Regions from separate parts of the Pseudonocardia sp. NPDC046786 genome, predicted to be linked through region 1. Evidence: predicted binding sites of a transcription regulator. Region 1 holds the regulator's gene; each other region holds the start of a gene.
The links. The regulator LexA, encoded in region 1, represses DNA repair genes until DNA is damaged. The targets are predictions, from matches to a motif close to CGAACACGTGTTCG.
Positions count from the first base shown of each region.

Region 2: a site for LexA is predicted at 2,419-2,432, ahead of recN (DNA repair protein RecN). Genes of this name have one in related genera too.
Region 3: a site for LexA is predicted at 2,257-2,270, ahead of uvrA (excinuclease ABC subunit UvrA). Genes of this name have one in related genera too.

Region 1 covers NZ_JBEYYF010000004.1:277,944-282,143, forward strand. Annotated here, with positions in the region: gene ABZ881_RS07010 (hypothetical protein) at 2-991, shown strand; gene lexA (transcriptional repressor LexA) at 1,088-1,822, opposite strand; gene ABZ881_RS07020 (hypothetical protein) at 2,219-2,395, shown strand; gene ABZ881_RS07025 (hypothetical protein) at 3,200-3,367, shown strand; gene nrdR (transcriptional regulator NrdR) at 3,850-4,200, shown strand, end outside.
Region 2 covers NZ_JBEYYF010000036.1:3,804-8,003, forward strand. Annotated here, with positions in the region: gene ABZ881_RS28595 (HAD hydrolase-like protein) at 1-334, shown strand, start outside; gene ABZ881_RS28600 (hypothetical protein) at 441-647, shown strand; gene ABZ881_RS28605 (TlyA family RNA methyltransferase) at 650-1,468, shown strand; gene ABZ881_RS28610 (NAD kinase) at 1,465-2,388, shown strand; gene recN (DNA repair protein RecN) at 2,490-4,200, shown strand, end outside.
Region 3 covers NZ_JBEYYF010000007.1:101,299-105,498, reverse strand. Annotated here, with positions in the region: gene ABZ881_RS11085 (ABC transporter substrate-binding protein) at 1-480, shown strand, start outside; gene ABZ881_RS11080 (hypothetical protein) at 946-1,254, shown strand; gene ABZ881_RS11075 (MBL fold metallo-hydrolase) at 1,476-2,150, opposite strand; gene uvrA (excinuclease ABC subunit UvrA) at 2,466-4,200, shown strand, end outside.

The sequences.
Region 1 (4,200 bases):
CGTGGACGAGCCGCGCCCGGTCTGCACGATCGAGGATCCGCGACTGGCCGAGATCTCCGGGCTCGTCACCGACGGCGCACCGGGGGAACCGCCGCAGCACTATCACACGATCGTCGACGGCGGCGGCACCGCCGAGGTGTTCACCCTCGATCCGGTGGGTTGCACGGTGACGGCGCAACGGGACGCCCCGGTGCGGGTCACCGACGTCGAGGATCTCGGCCGCACACCGGACGGCGGGCTCTGGCTCGCCGACATCGGTGACAACACGGCGCGCCGCGAGTCGGTGCGCCTGGTCGTGCTGCCGGTCGACGGACCGCCCCGCAGCTACGACCTCGTCTACCCGGACGGTCCGCGGGACGCCGAGGCGGTGCTCGTCGCCGACGACGGGACCCCGCTGATCGTGGACAAGACAACCGGGGCGGCAGGGCTGTACCGGCCCGCGGAGCCGCTCACCGAGGATTCGGTGGTGGCGCTGGAACGGGTGGCCGACGTCGTCCTGCCGTACTCGGCGACCACCGGCGGCCCGCTGGGCGCGGTCGGCACGCGGACGATCACCGGCGGCGCCGTCGGACCGATGGCGGCGGACGGCGGGCGGGCCGCGGCCCTGCGCACCTACACCGACGCCTGGCTGTTCCCGCTGCCCGACGGCCCGGTGACCGGGGACGTCCTGGTCGGGGCGCTGGGCGGGGCCCCGCTGCAGGTGCCGCTGCCCGGTGAGCCACAGGGCGAAGCGGTGGCCCTGGACGGCCGCGGGACGCTGCACTCCGCCACCGAGGCGCGGGGCCTGTCCCCGGCCGCGATCCGGTCGGTTGCCGGTGCGGTCGCCGCCGCGACGGCACCGGCCGCACCGGTCGCGGCCCAGCCGGCGGAGGCGCCCGACGTCCCGTCCTTCCCGCCGTGGCTGCCCGCCGCGGCCGGGATGGCGGTCGTCGTCGCGGTGCTGCTCGCCGGAGTCGGGGCGATGGCGCTGCACGGCCGCCGCAGGCGGTGACCGTGCCCCGGCCCGGGGCCGGCACCGTGGCCCGGCCCGGGATCGGCACCGCGCCCCCGCCGGGGGGCGGCACCGTGCCCCGGCCCGGGGGTCGGCTCAGAGCCGGCGCAGCACCGCGACGACCCGGCCCAGGATCGATGCCTCGTCGCCCGGGATCGGCTCGTAGGCGTCGTTGGCCGGCATCAGCCAGATGTGACCGTCCCGGCGCCGGAACGTCTTGACGGTGGCCTCGCCGTCGATCATCGCCGCGACCACCTCGCCCTGTTCCGCGACCGGCTGCTGCCGGACGACGACCCAGTCCCCGTCGGTGATCGCCGCGTCCACCATGGAGTCACCCTTGACGTTCAGCAGGAACAGGGTGCCCTCGCCGACGATCTCGCGGGGGAGCGGGAACACGTCCTGCACGGCCTGCTCGGCCAGGATCGGCCCACCGGCGGCGATGTCGCCGAGCAGCGGCACGAACGCGGGTGCCGGCCGCTCCGAGCGCCCTGCCTCGGTGTCGGCGTCGGTCCCGTCCCCCGCGGCGGTCTGGTCGGGGCTGCGCACGTCGACCGCACGGGTCCGGTTCGGGTCCCGGCGCAGGAAACCCTTGCGCTCCAGGGTCCGCAGCTGGTGGTGCACCGACGACGTGGAGGTCAGCCCCACCGCGTCGCCGATCTCCCGCACGCTCGGCGGGTAGCCGTAGCGGTCGACCCAGTCCCGGATCACCGCCAGGACCTTCCGCTGCCGCGGGGTCAGGCCGCGCGTGTCGGCCGGGGGCTCGGGGAACTCCCGGACGTCGGCGGAACCCCGCCCGGGGGACGCACCGCCTCCGGACTCGTCCGCTGCCATCGCATTCGCCTCCTCGAGGATGTACCGACACGGACACTAGCCGTCTTCGGCCGGTCCGCCAAACATGCGTTCGAAGTTCGTCACCCGCGTGTCGTGGATTTCGTCGGGCACCGGTGGTACAACATCGCACAGGCGTTCGATCGAACATCGATTCGAGCGTCGGGGTGCCCGGGGCGGGCGTCCCGTGCGGGCAGGGAGGCGAGCGGCATGGGTGTGGTGACCGAGGTCCGGCCGTGGGAGGTCGGGCGGCAGGCGCGATCCGTGCCGCCGGCGAGCCCGGGGCGAGCCGAGCTGCCGAGGCGGCCGATACAGCCGACGCGGTCGGCGCGACGGGCGCGGCCGGTGCGGTCGGCGTGGCCGGCGCGAGCGGGGTGGCCGGTCGCCCGGGCGCGGGGTGTGGCGGCACCCGGTGGCGTGCTGCGGCGGGCCGTCCAGGGCCTGGGGATCGGGCTCGGCTCGGCGGTGGCGGTGATCGGGCTGGGTCTGCTCGCGGAGGTCTCGGCAGCGGCGGTGGCGCCGGTGGCGACGCCGCCGTCGGTGGTCGTCCAGAGCGTGCTGCCGGCCGGCCACTGAGCCCGGCCGGAGCGGGCTGAGCGGCGACGATCCGATTCCTGTCGGTGTCCGGTGCTACACAGCTCGCACGCCCGTTCGACCGGCCCCGGGGAAGGGCCGGGCGGGATGGGCAGGACGCGTGGCCGGGTGTGGCCGGCGTCGACGGTGACCGTTCCGCCGCAGCAGGCGGGTGGTCCTCGAGGAGCAGGAGGAGCCATGCGAGAGCTCGACGTGCGTGAGGTGGCACCGCGGCCACGGACCGGTCGGCCGGGCCGGGCGGCGGCCGCGGGTGCGCCGCAGTGGTCCGGCGCTGCCGGGGTGCGCGAGCGGGTGCGTGCCGGGGCCGCCCACGCGGTGCGCTGTGCCGGGGCGCGGCGTCCGGCCCGCGGATCAGCGGCGGCCCGGGCCGCGGCCCGGTGGGACATGCCCGTCCCCGGGTCCGAGGTGCCCGAGCGGGCCTCCGGTCCGGCGTTCGGCGCGCTCCTGAGGGCCTCCGCTCCCGTGTCCGGTGCCCCCGAGCGGGCCTCCGGTGCGGTCGCCGGTGCCTCCGGGTGGGGCTCCGGTGCGGCCGCCCGGACCTCCGGTCCGCGCACATCGCCCGCCGGCCCGGGCGCGGCGTCCGCCGCGGCCCCGGCCGTGGCATCGAGCGTGGCATCGAGCGTGGCGTGCCCTGCTGCGTCCACGGCGTCCCGGGTCGCCGGGTCCGGTGTGGCCCTCACCCGGTACCCCGGGGCGGCTCGGGCCAGGGACGCGACTGCGCGGGTCCGCGCTGTGCGCCCACCGGGGCGCCACTGCGTGGCCCCTGCCCGGCGGCACCGTCCGGTGGTGCGACGTCGCTCACGGGGTGAGCGACTGCTGGTCGGGGCTGCCACGGTGGTCTGCTCGGCCACGGTGGTCGTGGTCCTGGGGCTGCTCGGGGGTGCGGCGGCCGGATGGAACGCCGAGGTCGCCCCGGCACCCGGGCCGGCGGCGACGGCTCCGGCCGCTCCGTGACGCCGGGCGCGCCGTGTGCCCGCCGGGCCGACCGGGGGATCGCGCCGCATGCGATCCGACCGACCGGCGGCCGTGCCGGGCGTCGCCCGCCCGGCCGGAGACCACATCGAGCACGGCCGCCGCACGTGACAGGAGCCCTGCCGCCCGGCGCGTCGGGATGGCGTGTCCCCGACCCGCGACACCGTCCGTCGCGGTCCGCCCGGGGCGCCGGACGGACCCCGGGATCGCGTCACGCGCGCTGATCAGGGCGGATGTGCAGGTTCATGATCCGTGTGCTCCCGCGGCCGCGCGGGGGCCGTGTGCGACCCTCGTTCCCGATCGGGCGAAGCTCGGCGCCATGCCGGACCCGGGGATGGCGCACCCCAATATGTAGGGGTTACATTGGTGTCGTTCTCCCACTGGTTGGGGGAGCCGTCACCGCGGTACATCGCGGTGCGGGGCGGAGAATTCCCGCCGGGTCACGGGAGAAGGGGAGTGCCGACGTGCGTTGCCCGTTCTGCCGCCACCCGGATTCGCGGGTGATCGACTCCCGGACCGCCGACGACGGGACCTGCACCCGCCGCCGCCGGTCCTGCACCGCCTGCGGTCGCCGGTTCACCACGGTCGAGGAGACCGTGCTCGCCGTCGTCAAGCGCAGTGGGGTGAGCGAGCCCTTCAGCCGGCAGAAAGTTGTCGGCGGGGTTCGACGGGCGTGTCAGGGCCGGCCGGTCGACGAGGACGACCTGCAGCAGCTCGCCCACCGGGTCGAGGAGACGGTGCGGGCCCGCGGTGCGGCCGAGATTCCCAGCCACGAGGTGGGGCTGGCGATCCTCGGACCGCTGCGCGAGCTCGAC
Region 2 (4,200 bases), on a different contig from region 1:
ACTGCGGGCGCCGTCGTTGATGGTGCTGACCGGGGTGAACGGGCCGGCCGACCTGCTCGCCGCACCACCCGGGTTGCGCCCCACCTACCTCGGTGCCGACCTGGGCGCGCTCGCCCGGCACCCGGACGAGCTGACCCCGGGGCCGCGGCCCGGCTGGCAGGTCGAGCACGGGCCGGACGGCTTGCGGCTCGGCGGATCCGGCACCGGACCCGAGCCCGCGGTCGACGCCCTCCGCGCGCTGTGCGCGGCAGCCTGGGAGCACGGTGCCGGCCCGGTGACCGCCGACGGCGGAGCGGCCGCCGGGGTGCTCGACGAGCTCGGGCTCGGCGGCTGAGCACGCCCGCCCCGTCCGGTGGGCGGGGCAACGGCGGTGCCCGCGGTCGCGCCCGTCCGCGTTCGGCTACCGTGGCCAGCGAGACCCCCGTCCCCGGAGATCATCGATGAGCGTCCCCACCCCCGGCCCGCGTCCCGGTGACCCGCGGCATGCGGCAGACCGGCCGGTCTCCGCGCTGCGTGCCGACGTCGAGGCGGCCGTCGCCGGGCTCGACGATCTCGCCGACCGGCCGGTCTCCGAGCACCCGGCCGCGTTCGAGCGGGTGCACGCCGCGCTCGGCCGCGCCCTGGGCGCCGGGCCGGAACGGGACTGAGTGTGCCGCCCACCCGCACACGGCTGGACGCCGAGCTCGTCCGGCGCAAGCTCGCCCGGTCCCGCGGCCAGGCCGCCGAGCTCATCGCGGCAGGCCGGGTCACCGTGAACGGCATGCCCGCCGCGAAGCCCGCGACGGTCGTCGAACGGGACGCACCCGTCGTCGTCCGGCCGGACGAGGGCCCGGAGTGGGCCTCGCGCGGTGCCCGGAAGCTGCTCGGGGCGCTGGCGGCGTTCCCGGCCGTCGAGCCCGCGGGGCGGCGCTGCCTGGATGCAGGCGCCTCCACCGGCGGCTTCACCGACGTGCTGCTCGACCGCGGCGCCCGCGAGATCGTCGCCGTCGACGTCGGCTACGGCCAGCTCGTCTGGCGACTGCAGTCCGACGAGCGGGTCCGGGTGCACGACCGCACGAACGTCCGCGCACTGGAACCGGAGCAGATCGGCGGGCCGGTCGACCTGACCGTCGCCGATCTGTCCTTCATCTCGCTGCGCACGGTGCTGCCCGCGCTCACCGCCTGCACCGCTCCCGGCGGGGACCTGCTTCCGATGGTCAAGCCGCAGTTCGAGGTCGGCAAGCAGCGGCTCGGCTCCGGCGGTGTGGTCCGCGACCCGCGACTGCGCACCGAGGCGCTGCACGGCGTCGCCACCGCGGCCGGCGGGCTCGGGCTGCAGGTGCTCGGCGCCGTGGCCAGCCCGCTGCCCGGCCCGTCCGGCAACGTCGAGTACTTCCTGCACCTGCGGCGCCCCGACGGCGGCGAACCCGGTCCCGGCCCCGAGCTGGAGCCGATGCTGGCCGCCGCCGTCGCGGACGGCCCAGCATGAGGGAGGTCCTACTCGTCCTGCACACCGGGCGTCCGGCGAACCGCAAGACGGCACTGCGGGTGATGGCCGAGCTCGGGGCGCTGGGGCTGCGCACCCGGGTGCTGGCCGACGAGTGGGCCGAGATCGGCGCCGATCCCGATCTGCCGGCCGATCTCGCACCCGTCCAGGTCGCGGCCGGGCCGGACTGCGCGGCCGGCGCGGAGGCGGTCCTCGTCCTCGGCGGCGACGGGACGCTGCTGCGCGCCGCCGATCTCGCCCGGCCGTCCGGGGTGCCGCTGCTCGGGGTGAACCTGGGCCACGTCGGGTTCCTCGCCGAGGCCGAGGAGGACACCCTCGACGAGGCCCTCGACAAGCTCGCCGCCGGGGCCTACGAGGTCGAGGAACGGACGACGCTGCAGGCCGTGGTCCGCTCCAACGGGCACGTGCTGGGCCGGACCTGGGCGCTCAACGAGGCCGTCGTCGAGAAGACCACCCGGGGCCGGATCCTGGAGGTCGTGCTGGAGGTCGACGGCCGGCCGGTGTCCTCGTTCGGCTGCGACGGGGTGCTGTGCTCCACACCGACCGGATCCACCGCCTACGCGTTCTCCGCGGGCGGCCCGCTGATCTGGCCGCAGGTGCAGGCGATGCTGGTCGTCCCGAGCAACGCGCACGCGCTCTTCGCGCGGCCGATGGTGGTCGCGCCGGACAGCGCGGTCGCGATCGAGGTGTCCGCGGACGGGCCGTCCGCGGTGCTGGACTGCGACGGCCGCCGGACGATCGCGGTGCCGCCGGGCGCCCGGGTCGAGCTGACCCGCGCCGCCGAGCCGGTGCGGATGGTGCGGCTGGCCGCGCAGCCGTTCGCCGACCGGCTGGTCCGCAAGTTCGATCTCCCGGTACGGGGCTGGCGCGGCGCCCAGCAACGGCGCTCATCGAACACCTGATCGACCGCTCGGCGCACGGGGACGACCGTACGAACACCTGTTCGGCCCACGGCGCGTGTCGGCGATGTTCTCCGTCGGGGTTCGAACGTATGGTCCCACCCATGTTGGCCGAGATGCGGATCCAGGGCCTCGGAGTGATCGACGACGCGACCCTGGAGCTCGACCCGGGCCTGACCGTGCTGACCGGTGAGACCGGCGCGGGCAAGACCATGGTCGTGACCGGACTGAACCTGCTCGGCGGCGGCCGCGCGGAGTCGTCGCGGGTGTCGGCCGGGGCGAAGCGGGCGGTCGTCGAGGGCCGCTTCGCGGCGTCACCGGGGGCGGTCGAGCTGGCCGAGGAGGTCGGCGCCGAACCGGACGACGACGGCACCCTGATCGCGGCGCGCACCGTCTCCGCCGACGGCCGGTCCCGGGCCCACCTGGGCGGCCGGTCGGTCCCGGTCGGGGTGCTCGGCAGGCTGGCCGAGGCGCAGCTGGCGGTGCACGGCCAGAACGACCAGCTGCGCCTGCTCCGCAGCTCGGACCAGCGGGCGCTGCTCGACCGGTTCGCCGGCGACCCGGTGGCGGTCCCGCTGGCCGAGTACCGGCGGGTGCGCTCCGAGTGGACCGCCGTCGTCGCGGAGCTGGCCGAGCGCCGGGGCAACGCGCGCCGGCTGGCCCAGGAGGCCGACATGCTGCGGCACGGCCTGGCCGAGATCGAGGCCGTCGATCCGCAGCCGGGGGAGGACCGCGAGCTCGTCGAACTGGCCCGCCGGATGGCCGAGGCGGACGACCTGCGGGCCGCCGCCGAGTCCGCCAGGGCGGCGCTGTGCGGCCCGGACGACGGTGAGCTCCCCGGTGCGGTCGGTCTCGTCGGGCAGGCCCGCTCGCTCACCGAGGGCAGCGGTGACCCGGTGCTGCGGGAGCTGGGGCCGCGGCTCGCGGAGGTGCTGGCGGTGCTGGCCGACACCGGCGCCGAGCTGTCCGGCTACCTGGACCAGCTCGACGCGGACCCGGAACGGCTGGAGCAGGTGCTGGCCCGGCAGGCGGAGCTGCGCTCGCTCACCCGCAAGTACGCCGCCGACACCGACGGCGTCCTGGACTGGGCGCACACCGCCCGCGAGCGGCTCAACGGCCTCGACACCTCCGACGACGCGCTCGCCGGGCTCGCCGCCAGCCGGGACGAGCTGGCGGCCGAGCTGGCCCGGCACGCCGCGGCGGTGACCTCGGCCCGCACCGAGGCGGCCGGCCGGCTGGCGGAGGCCACCACCGCCGAGCTCGCCGGGCTCGCGATGCGCGACGCCCGGCTGCAGGTCGGCGTCGCGCCGCGCCCGGCGGGCGACTCCGGCCCGGTGCTGGTGGTCGGCGGCCGCGAGTGCCATGCCGGTGCCGGCGGTGTCGACGAGGTCGAGATCCGGCTCGTCGCGCACGCCGGAGCCGCGGCCCAGCCGCTGCACAAGGGTGCCTCCGGCGGCGAGCTGTCCCGGGTGATGCTGGCGCTCGAGGTCGCGCTGGCCGGTGCCGATCCGGTGCCGACCATGGTGTTCGACGAGGTCGACGCCGGCGTCGGCGGCCGGGCGGCGGTCGAGATCGGGCGCCGGCTGGCCCGGCTCGCGGCCCGGCACCAGGTGATCGTCGTGACGCACCTGCCGCAGGTGGCGGCATACGCGGACCGGCATCTCGTCGTGCAGAAGGCGTCCGGTGCCGGGGTGACCCGCTCCAGCGTGCAGCGGCTCGCGGAGGGGGAGCGCACCGCGGAGCTGGCCCGGATGCTCGCCGGGATGGACGACACCGACACCGGCCGCGCCCACGCCGAGGAGCTGCTCGCCGCTG
Region 3 (4,200 bases), on a different contig from region 1:
TCCTCCGGGTCGGAGGTGGGCCGGATCGTCCTCGAGGACGCCGGGGTCACCGTCGCCCCGGGCGCGACGTTCTCCGAGAGCCCGCCGATCGAGGAGATCATCGGGCACGCCCCGGACATGATCGTGATGACCGGTGGGGCGGAGATGCAGGAGACCTACGACGCCCTGTCCCCGGTAGCACCGGTGGTGGCCGTTCCGTACTACGACACGACCTGGCAGGAGTCGCTGACCGCGGCGGGCGCGGCGGTCGCGCGCACCGATCAGGCGGAGTCGATGATCAGGACGTTGGCGGGCCGGATCGGCGCGGTCCAGGCCGCGTCGGAGCCCGGGCCGACCTCACTGTCGGTGGTCGCCGAGACCCACGGCGACTGCTGTTTCTCCGCGGCCCGCGGCACCCCGCTCCAGGCCATCCTGCAGGCGGCGGGATTCACCCGTCGATACCGCGGTCGGAACCAGGTGCCGTCGGGCAGCTACGCGTAGTCCCCGGTCGCCGGGCCGCACGGCAGGGGCGTCGCGGGGTGGGCGACACGATCGTCGGCTCTGTCCGCTGGGCAAACCGGCTCGCTGGCTCGAAGCTCTCCTTCGCAGCCGAGTCCAGGATCCGCAGACCGGAGCACCGACCGAACGTTGCTTGACGTGGCACCAGGTGTGTTCGGCCAAGACGTTGGTGTAAGCGCGGACGACTCTGTTGCTCGATCCACGTCCGGGTAACGGAGTCGCCTGGCGGGTACCGCCCTAGTGAGGCGGTCCCGCAGCCGACCGGGCGCGGGGTCCGAACCGAGGGGTGTCTCGGATGGTCGGCGACGACTCCGCCCTGATCGGGCGTCGACTGTGCGAGGCCCGGGTGTGGCGTGGGCTGTTACGAGCCGCCGCCGAGCCACTCGGCCCCACGGTGTCGACAACGTGTCAACTCCGGGGTCGGTCGGGTTCGTAGCGTGCTCGGCCATGCCCCCTGCGCAGCGCCCGGCCGAGCCGCCGATCCACGAGGTCGCCGACGACTACGCGCTCGCGTTCCTGCTCCACCAGCCGGGCCTGCTCGACGCCCTGGTCGCCGAGCACGTGGACGACGGCCGCGGCGACTGCGCGGCGTGCCCCGGGCCGCAGTCCGGCAGGCGCCGCTGGGCCCGTTCCTTGGCCGGCGTGCAGGTGTTCGTGGATCGCGGCGCCGATCCGGTCCAGGGCGCTCACCGGGCGACCAGCGACAGGAAGGCGAGCAGGACCCCCGCGCAGAGCAGGGCGGCGCCGGCTCCGTAGCCGAGGGCGACCAGCAGCCGGGGCGGGCTAGGCAGGTGGCCGGTCGGGGGCCAGGTCTGCGGCGTGGCGCGGTGGCGGCCGGGCCGGGGTCGGTGGGGGAATCGGGCAGGATCGTGCACGGGCCGGACCTACTTCCGGTCAAGGCCCCGGCGTGCTGCTCACAACAGCCGTCGGGGCCGCCCACATGACGTAGGCGGCCCCGAACGCAAACGGTGGTGCGGCTACCAGCCGCGCGCCTTCCACTCCGGCAGCCCCGGACGCTGCTCGCCGATGGTCGAGTCGTCCCCGTGCCCGGGGTAGAACCAGGTGTCGTCGGGCAGCACGTCGAAGACCCGCTCCTCCAGGTCGGCGAGCAGCTGCACGTTGTCCTCCGCCGACCAGGTCTTGCCCGGCCCGCCGGGGAACAGGCTGTCCCCGGTGAACAGGTGCGGCCGGTCGTCGCCGCGGTAGAGCAGCGCGATCGAGCCGGGGGTGTGTCCGCGCAGGTGGATGACCTCCAGCTCGATCTCGCCGAAGGCGATCCGGTCGCCGTGCCCGACCAGCTCGTCCATCGGCGCGGGGAGCTCGGGGGCGTCCTCCGGGTGCGCGATCAGCCGGGGCTCGAACATGCCGGCGATCGCGCCGAGCGCCTGCCAGTGGTCGTGGTGCCGGTGCGTGGTCACCAGGTGCCGCAGGTCGGGGCGCTCGTCGGTGGCGCCGATCAGGTCGGCGATCCGGCTCGGCTCGGCCGCCGCGTCGACCAGCAGCGCCTCGCCCGAGGACTTGCAGACGAGCAGGTAGGCGTTGTTGTCCATCTCGCCGACCGAGATCTTGCTGATGCTGAGCCGGTCCAGGTCGCGGCGGATCGCGGCGCCGCCGGGATCGGTGTGACCGGTGTAGTTCTCCAGGACGTCCACGGCGCGAGGGTAGCGGCCTGCACCGTCCGCCGCGGTGGGGCGAACCCGCCGGTGCCTGCTGCGGCCCGCCCGACGCCGTCCGGGGGCCGTCCCCCGCCCGTCCGGTCGAACATGCGTACGAGTATCGTGCATGGTGTACCGACCGGCGCGTGGCGGCGTGCATCCACCGAGGGACGGCCGCTGCGAGGCCCGCTCGCCGCGTTCCTGTCGGGGGTGCGGCCTAGCATCGGATCCGGAACTGGGACGACCCTCGCCAGCCAGGAGGCGCGCATCGTGAGCGACCACAGCACCGACCGCCCGGACGTCGGCGGCACCCTGTCCCCGGGTGCGTCGCCGGTCCCCGGCGGTCCACGGCTGGTCGTCCGCGGCGCCCGCGAGCACAACCTGCAGGGCGTCGACATCGACCTGCCCCGGGACAGCATGATCGTGTTCACCGGGCTGTCCGGCTCCGGCAAGTCCAGCCTGGCGTTCGACACGATCTTCGCCGAGGGGCAGCGCCGGTACGTCGAGTCGCTCTCGGCCTACGCGCGGCAGTTCCTCGGCCAGATGGACAAGCCCGATGTCGACTTCATCGAGGGGCTCTCGCCCGCGGTGTCGATCGACCAGAAGTCGACCAACCGCAACCCGCGGTCGACCGTCGGCACGATCACCGAGATCCACGACTACCTGCGTCTGCTCTACGCCCGCGCCGGCATCCCGCACTGCCCGCAGTGCGGCGAGCGGATCGAGAAGCAGACCCCGCAGCAGATCGTCGACCAGGTGCTGGAGATGGAGCAGGGCAGCCGGTTCCAGGTGCTCGCGCCGGTCGTGCGGACCCGCAAGGGCGAGTTCGTCGACCTGTTCTCCACCCTGCAGTCGCAGGGCTACTCGCGGGTGCTGGTCGATGGCACGGTGCACCAGCTGTCCGACCCGCCGAAGCTGAAGAAGCAGGAGAAGCACGACATCTCGGTCGTCGTCGACCGGCTCTCGGTCAAGGCGACGGCCAAGCAGCGGCTCACCGACTCGGTCGAGACCGCGCTGCGCCTCGCCGACGGCCTGGTCGTGCTCGACTTCGTCGATCTCCCGGCCGACGACCCGGTCCGCGAGCGGCGCTTCTCCGAGCGGATGGCCTGCCCGAACGGGCACACCATCGCGGTCGACGACCTGGAGCCGCGCACCTTCTCCTTCAACTCGCCCTACGGCGCCTGCCCGGCCTGCACCGGTCTCGGCATCAAGAAGGAGGTCGATCCGGAGCTCGTCGTGCCGGATCCGGACCGCTCCCTGGCGGACGGGGCGATCGCACCCTGGTCGGCCGGGCACAACGCCGAGTACTTCGGCCGGCTGCTGTCCGGGCTGTCGACCGCGATCGGGTTCCGGATGGACACGCCGTGGCGCAAGCTGCCGGCCGCCGCGCAGAAGGCGGTGCTGCAGGGCAGTGAGGACCAGGTGCACGTGCGGTACCGGAACCGGTACGGCCGGGAGCGCTCGTACTACGCCAACTTCGAGGGCGTCATGCCGTTCCTGGAGCGCCGCCTGGAGCAGACCGAGTCGGAGTCGCAGCGCGAGCGCTACGAGGGCTACATGCGCGACATCCCGTGCCCGGCCTGCGGCGGCTCCCGGCTGCGGCCCGAGGTCCTGTCGGTCACGATGCCGCACCGCGACCTGGGGGAGCGGTCCATCGCCCAGGTCTCGAACATGTCGGTCGCCGAGTGCGCCGACTTCCTCAACGGCATGGTTCTCGACGACCGCCAGGCGATGATCGCCGGCGCGGTGCTCAAGGAGATCCAGGCCCGGCTCGGGTTCCTGCTCGACGTCGGTCTGGAGTACCTGTCTCTGGACCGCGCCGCCGGGACGCTCTCCGGCGGGGAGGCGCAGCGGATCCGGCTGGCCACCCAGATCGGGTCCGGCCTGGTCGGGGTGCTCTACGTGCTCGACGAGCCGTCGATCGGGCTGCACCAGCGGGACAACCGCCGGCTGATCGACACCCTGACCCGGCTGCGCGACCTCGGCAACACGCTGATCGTCGTCGAGCACGACGAGGACACCATCCGGGCCTGCGACTGGGCGGTCG